DNA from 3 places in the Stenotrophomonas sp. YJH_SMC_135 genome. Region 2 is predicted to be linked to each of the others. Evidence: predicted binding sites of a transcription regulator. Region 2 holds the regulator's gene; each other region holds the start of a gene.
The links. The regulator HrcA, encoded in region 2, represses chaperone genes, less so after heat shock. The targets are predictions, from matches to a motif close to TTNGCACTCNNNNNNNNNGAGTGCNAA.

Region 1 (2,266 bases), on a different contig from region 2:
CACCTTGGCGTAGCTGTGGTTGCGATATGCATCGAGGATCCTGCCGGAATTGTTCGGATCCTCGTCGGCGATTTCCAGAATGGTCCAGGTACTGGTGCCCGAGCCGCTGTAAGGGTAGGCGGTGTGGCCCTTGATGGTGGCATGCAGCGAGCAGCGCAGCTGGCTGGGGCTGCTGGTGTTGACCTTGGAGTAGTAGCCGGCCGGCACGCCCGGGTTGCCCGGGTCCGGATTGCCGCCGGTGCTGGCCACGGTGAAGGCGATGCGGCTGTCGGCGGCCGGGTGCGCGCCCTGCAGGTCGGTGATGCGCGCGGCGCGGATGTCGAAGCGGCAGGCCTCACCGGCCACCAGCGCAGTGTTGGTGGACAGCTTCACGCTGCGGCCGCTGGCCGGGAAGGTCAACGGCACGCTGCCGGAGGTGCCGCAGCTCAGGGCGAAGGCGCCACTGGCCAGGTTCACCGTCTCGCTGAACACCACTTCCAGGTCGGCGGCGGCCGGGAAGGTGCTGCTGCCCTGCGCCGGGGTGGTGGTGGAGACCGACGGCGGTGTGTTCGGGCCCGGCGTGCCGCCGCCACTGAAGGTCTGGCCGTTGTTGCAGCTGCCGAAGGTCTGCCTGGCCGACTCGGCCCAGGTGAAGTGGGTGTACTGGCTGCCGCTGCCGGTCAGCTGCAGCGAGGTGCCCGCGGCCGTGCTGTTGGTCTCGGCCACCGGGATGTTCTGGCTGGTCATGCCGGCGGCAGGGCCACCGGAGGCGGTGATGGCGCCCTCGTAGCTGAGGAACTGGACCACCTTGCCGCTGGCATCGACCAGGGCGATGCCGTCGTTGGGGCCGTTCTGGATGCCGTTGGTCGGGTAGTTGACCACGGCGATGGTCGCGCTGCCGCAGCCGGCGGCGGTGCCGGCCGGGACCGGGTTGTTGGCGTAGACCGCGGCCGCCGAAGGATTGCTGCCGTTGTAGAGGTAGAGGCGGTAGCCGGACAGGTCCTCGCCGGCGGTGGCGACCACTTCGATGGCTTCGCCGACGTCACCGGCGGCGGTGCTGTCGTCGTAGTGCAGTTCGTTGATGAAAACCTCGGCCTGGGCCGGCGCGGCGGCCAGTGCCAGCAGGCAGGCGGCGGCAAGCGGGGACAGCAATCGCATCGACTACTCCTTGTGATTGGGAATGCCTGACCGAGCCTAAGGCCGATCCAGTGACACTTTGTCGTAAATGAACGTCAGATATCTGACAGTGCGACGCTTGTCACCGAAATTGTCCAGGACCGACGCCTTGGCCGAGGCGCGCGGGCGGAAAAATTTTTTCATTCCGCCCTTGAAAGGGGGCGGCGGGGCTCCATCTCTGCCCTGCTCCCGACGTTGTCGGGTTTCTTCACGTGCGGTTCTGGCACTCGCCTGGGGTGAGTGCTAACATCGCCGGACTTTTTTAGACCAATCAATCACTTAAGAGGTCTCCTATGAGCATCAAGCCGCTGCACGACCGCGTTGTGGTCAAGCCGATCGAAGCCGACGAAATCTCCGCCGGTGGCATCGTCATCCCCGACTCGGCCAAGGAAAAGTCCACCAAGGGTGAGGTCGTGGCCGTCGGCCCGGGCAAGCCGCTGGACAACGGCAACGTGCGCGCGCCGTCGCTGAAGGTCGGCGACAAGGTCATCTACGGCCAGTACGCCGGCAGCTCGTACAAGAGCGAAGGCGTCGAATACAAGGTCCTGCGCGAAGACGACGTGCTCGCCGTCATCGGCTGAGCCCCGGCGCGACCTGTTTCAACCTGATCCCAAACTCCCAGCCGCCGGGCATCGTCCGGCGCTACCAATGAGGTAAATGCAATGGCTGCCAAGGATATTCGTTTCGGTGAAGACGCCCGTTCGCGCATGGTGCGCGGCGTCAACGTTCTCGCCAATGCCGTCAAGGCCACCCTGGGCCCGAAGGGCCGCAACGTCGTGCTGGAAAAGAGCTTCGGCGCGCCGACCATCACCAAGGACGGCGTCTCCGTCGCCAAGGAGATCGAACTGGCTGACAAGTTCGAGAACATGGGCGCGCAGATGGTGAAGGAAGTTGCTTCGCGCACCAACGACGATGCCGGCGACGGCACCACCACCGCCACCGTGCTGGCCCAGGCCCTGATCCGCGAAGGCGCCAAGGCCGTTGCCGCCGGCATGAACCCGATGGACCTCAAGCGCGGTATCGACAAGGCCGTCTCGGCCGCCGTCGCCGAGCTGAAGAACATCTCCAAGCCGACCGCCGACGACAAGGCGATCGCCCAGGTCGGTACCAT
Region 2 (2,266 bases):
AGACTCCTGAGGATGCTTGTTGGGGTCAGTCCGGCCGTTCGGCCGGTGGATGAATACGATGTGGGGGAGGCTCGTGGAACATTCAAGCCATCTCCCGAACGCTGTGTTTCCGGTCGCCCGGCGCGTTCAGCGTCGGGCCGGGTGACGGGACATTCCCGCCTTCCGGCCCTGGAGGGGTCAGTCGGCGGCCACCACCACCAGCGCCGGCCGCAGCAGGCGCTCGTTGAGCAGGTAACCCTTCTGGAACACGGTCACCACGCTGCCCGGGGCGGCGTCTGGGGCCGGCACCTGGCTGATGGCCTGGTGGTGTTCCGGGTTGAACGGCTGGCCGATCGGGTCCAGCAGGACCAGCCCGTTGTCGGCGGCAACCTTCAGCAGCTGCTTGTAGGTCAGCTCCAGGCCCTCGCGCAGCGGATGCGGGTCATCGCCGGCCGCCTTCAAGCCGGCATCCAGGCTGTCGAACACCGGCAGCAGCTCGCCCAGCAGCTTCTCGTTGGCGAACTTGCGGGCCTGCTCGATGTCACGGGCAACGCGCTTGCGCTGGTTCTCGAGGTCGGCGCGCTCACGCAGCGCATCGGCCTTGATCTGCTCGACCTCGGCGCGCAGGCGCTCCACTTCGTCGTTGACGCCGGCGGCGGCGGCCGCATCGGCGGCAGTCTGCTGGGATTCGATATCTGGATGTTCGTGGTTCATGTCTGGGTCCCTGGCGGTCAGTCTCCGCCTCCACCCACCCTAGTGTGGGCGGGATGCTGCGTTTCAAGCGTCGGATGTTCCAGGAGTGCGCCCGGCTGGCGAAAACGCCGCGCCGAGTACATCGGCAGTAGCCTGGACCAGCGGGATCATCCGGTCGTAGGCCATCCGCTTGGGGCCGATCACGCCCAGCACGCCCAGCACCTGGCCATTGGCGGTATAGGGGGCGGTGACCAGCGACACCCCCTGCAACGGCATCATCCCGGTCTCCTCGCCGATGAAGATGCGCACCCCCGGGGCCTGGATGGTGCGCTCCAGCAGCTGCAGGATCTCGCGCTTGCTGGAGAACAGCTCGAACAGCTCGCGCAGGCGCTCCAGGTCGGACAGGTCCTGCACCCCCATCAGACGGGTCTGCCCGGCCACCAGCATGTCATCGGCCGCCGGCTGCAGGGCCTGCTCGGCCAGCTCGATGCTGTGCGCCAGCAGCTGCTCCAGCTCCGAACGGGCATCACGCAGTTCCAGCAGCAGGCGGGTGCGGATCTCGGCCATCGGCAGGCCGGCGAAATGCGCGTTGAGGTAGTTGGCGACCTGTTCCAGCTGGCCCGGCGCGAACTCCTGGCGGGTCTCGATGACCCGGTTCTGCACCTCGTTGTCGGCGAACACCAGGATCGCCAGCACCCGGCGCCCGTCCAGCGCCACGAAATCGATCTGGCGGAACGCGAACTGCTCGCGCCGCGGGGCGCTGACCACGCCGACGAAGTGGCTCATCGCCGACAGCAGCTCCGAGGCGCTGCCAAGCAGGGCCTGGGTGCTGCCGCCGCCGGCCAGTTCCTGGCGCAGCCGGGCCAGCTCGCCTTCGCCCGGCGGCTGCATCTGCAGCAGGCTGTCGACGAACACCCGGTAGCCATGTGCGGTCGGGACGCGCCCGGCCGAGGTGTGCGGCGAAGCCAGCAGCCCGAGGTCTTCCAGGTCACCCAGGATGTTGCGGATGGTGGCCGGACTGACCTCCAGCCCGGCCACGCGCGCCAGCGTCTGCGAGCCGACCGGCTCACCGTCCTGGATGTAACGCGCGATCAGCGTGCGCAGCAGATGGCGCGCACGCGGGGCAAGCTGGTCGGGAGAACCGTGCATGGAATCAACCTGTGAGACACGGACACTAGATAATGGCGGCGGATCACCTTGGCAAGTCATTGGACCTCCCGCGCCCGCGTGCTAGCGTTGCGCGGCTGCTGACACCCCCTTACCCATGCTCAGACATCTTTCGATCAAGGATTTCGCCGTCGTCCGCGCCACCGAACTGGAGTTCGGGCCAGGCATGACCGTGGTTTCAGGCGAGACCGGCGCCGGCAAGTCACTGATGGTCGACGCGCTGGGCTTCCTGTCCGGCCTGCGCGCCGACAGCGGCGTGGTCCGCCACGGCGCCGCGCGCGCCGAGCTGTCGGCCGAGTTCGCGCTGGACCAGCTGCAGGCCGCGCGCCAGTGGCTGGCCGACAACGAGCTGGACGACGAGGAGCAGTGCCAGCTGCGCCGCGTGATCCGTGCCGATGGCGGCTCGCGGGCCTGGATCAACGGCCGC
Region 3 (2,266 bases), on a different contig from region 2:
GAACTGAGCGGTCGCGACGTGGTGCAGCGCGTGCGCGTGGATTTCGGCTACGGCAAGCGCCGCCTGCCGGTGCTGGTGATGACCGGCGATGGCAACCCGCACAACCAGACCGGGCTGCTGCAGTCCGGTGCCAACGACCTGGTGCTCAAGCCGATCGAAGAACGGCTGCTGGTCACCAAGGTGCTGTTCCAGCTGAGGCTGGCCCGATTGAACGATGGACCTCTGTTGCGATGATGGATGAAGTAGCCGACACCCCGACGATCCAGCTGGAACCGAGCTGGAAGCAGCATGTCGGCGATTACCTGTTGCAGCCGCAGATGCGCGAGCTGTCCAGCTTCCTGCGCCAGCGCAAGGCCAGTGGCGCGGCGGTGTTCCCGCCCGGCCCGCAGATCTTCGCCGCGTTCGACGCCACGCCGTTCGAGCAGGTGAAGGTGGTGATCCTCGGGCAGGACCCGTACCACGGTCGCGGCCAGGCACATGGCCTGAGTTTCTCGGTGCCGCCGGGCGTGCCGGTGCCGCCGTCGCTGCTGAACATCTACAAGGAGATCGAGAGCGATCTCGGTATCCCGCGTCCGGACCACGGCTGCCTGATTCCGTGGGCGCAGCGTGGCGTGCTGCTGCTCAATGCGGTGCTGACGGTGGAAGAGGGCAAGGCCGGTGCGCACCAGGGTCGTGGCTGGGAAGGCTTCACCGACCACGTGGTGGATGTGCTCAACCGCGAGCGCGAAGGGCTGGTGTTCATGCTCTGGGGCGCCTATGCGCAGCAGAAGGGCAAGGTGATCGACACCCGCCGCCATCGCGTGCTGAAGTCGCCGCATCCGTCGCCGCTTTCGGCCCATCGGGGCTTCCTCGGCTGTCGTCATTTCTCGATGGCCAACGAGTACCTGCAGCGCCGCGGCCAGGCCCCGATCGACTGGTCGCTGCCGCCGCGCTCGGCACTCTGAGGGCCGGCGGGCCGCTGGGCCTGAACAGCGGGCAACGTTCCCGGGCCTGAATGGGCCTTCAGAACGGCCCGTTCAGCTCCGCTTGACCGGAATCGGCCGCTTTACGGCAGGTAATTGCTTGAATTCCAAGGGATTGTGAATCCCGAAAAGCGTGCTCGCCACTGTCATCAAATCGCGCTACGGTAGGGCTCTGTTTGGGACCAGTGTTGCATCAATGGGACGCTGGAACTTTTTCCTCCTTTAGCAGTCCAATTGCCGGACTGCTAAGATGGGTGCCTATGAGCCAGAACACCTCTACTGCCCTTGTGGCAAACAATCTCCCGATTCCCAGTGCGCTCGGTTCGCTGGACGCCTACATCGGTGCCGTGCACCAGATCCCGGTGCTGTCGGTCGATGACGAACAGGACCTGGCCCGTCGCTTCCGCGACGGCAACGATCTGGACGCTGCCCGCGAGCTGGTGCATTCGCACCTGCGCTTCGTGGTGCACGTGGCCCGCGGCTACAACGGCTACGGCCTTGCCCTGGGCGACCTGATCCAGGAAGGCAACATCGGCCTGATGAAGGCGGTCAAGCGCTTCGACCCGGACATGGGCGTGCGCCTGGTTTCCTTCGCGGTGCACTGGATCCGTGCCGAGATGCACGAGTTCATCCTGAAGAACTGGCGCATCGTGAAGGTCGCCACCACCAAGGCGCAGCGCAAGCTGTTCTTCAACCTGCGCAAGTCGAAGACGCGCCTGGGCTGGATGAACGCGGCGGAAGTGAGCGCGGTGGCCAAGGACCTGAACGTGTCCGAGCGCGAGGTCATGGAAATGGAGTCGCGCCTGTCCGGCCGCGATATCGGTTTCGATGCGCCGACCGACGAGGACAACGAACACGCACCGCCGTCGCCGGCTGCGTTCCTGGTCGCCGATGACGAAGACCCGTCGATGGCCTACGAGCGCGAGGACAGCGAAGACAACCAGATGCAGCTGCTGCGCGAAGGCCTGGCGGAACTGGATGCGCGTTCGCGTGACATCATCCGCCGCCGCTGGCTGGATGCCGACAGCAAGGTGACGCTGCAGGAGCTGGCCGACGAGTACGGCGTGTCGGCCGAGCGCATCCGCCAGGTTGAAGCGAACGCGCTGAAGAAGATGAAGGCGCTGTTCACCGCGTAAGGCGGGACGGTGTTGAAGCAATGAAAAGGCCCGGCATTGCCGGGCCTTTTCTTTTCGGTGGCGTTCTCATCCATGCATGGCGTGGATCTACCAATGTCAGTAGAGCCACGCCCTGCGTGGCTGCGGTGCGGTCGTCACTCTTCGCGTGCGATCGCGCGCCAGCCAATG

Region 1: a site for HrcA is predicted at 1,376-1,402, ahead of AC5P98_RS07675 (co-chaperone GroES). Genes of this name have one in related genera too.
Region 3: a site for HrcA is predicted at 1,185-1,211, ahead of rpoH (RNA polymerase sigma factor RpoH). Genes of this name have one in related genera too.

Annotation. Positions count from the first base shown of each region.
Region 1 is NZ_JCAFVN010000002.1:247,043-249,308, forward strand. It holds gene AC5P98_RS07670 (endonuclease) at 1-1,137, opposite strand, end outside; gene AC5P98_RS07675 (co-chaperone GroES) at 1,449-1,736, shown strand; gene groL (chaperonin GroEL) at 1,818-2,266, shown strand, end outside.
Region 2 is NZ_JCAFVN010000001.1:1,026,496-1,028,761, reverse strand. It holds gene grpE (nucleotide exchange factor GrpE) at 178-693, opposite strand; gene hrcA (heat-inducible transcriptional repressor HrcA) at 757-1,821, opposite strand; gene recN (DNA repair protein RecN) at 1,937-2,266, shown strand, end outside.
Region 3 is NZ_JCAFVN010000002.1:210,551-212,816, forward strand. It holds gene AC5P98_RS07485 (response regulator) at 1-234, shown strand, start outside; gene ung (uracil-DNA glycosylase) at 231-944, shown strand; gene rpoH (RNA polymerase sigma factor RpoH) at 1,223-2,098, shown strand; gene purD (phosphoribosylamine--glycine ligase) at 2,233-2,266, opposite strand, start outside.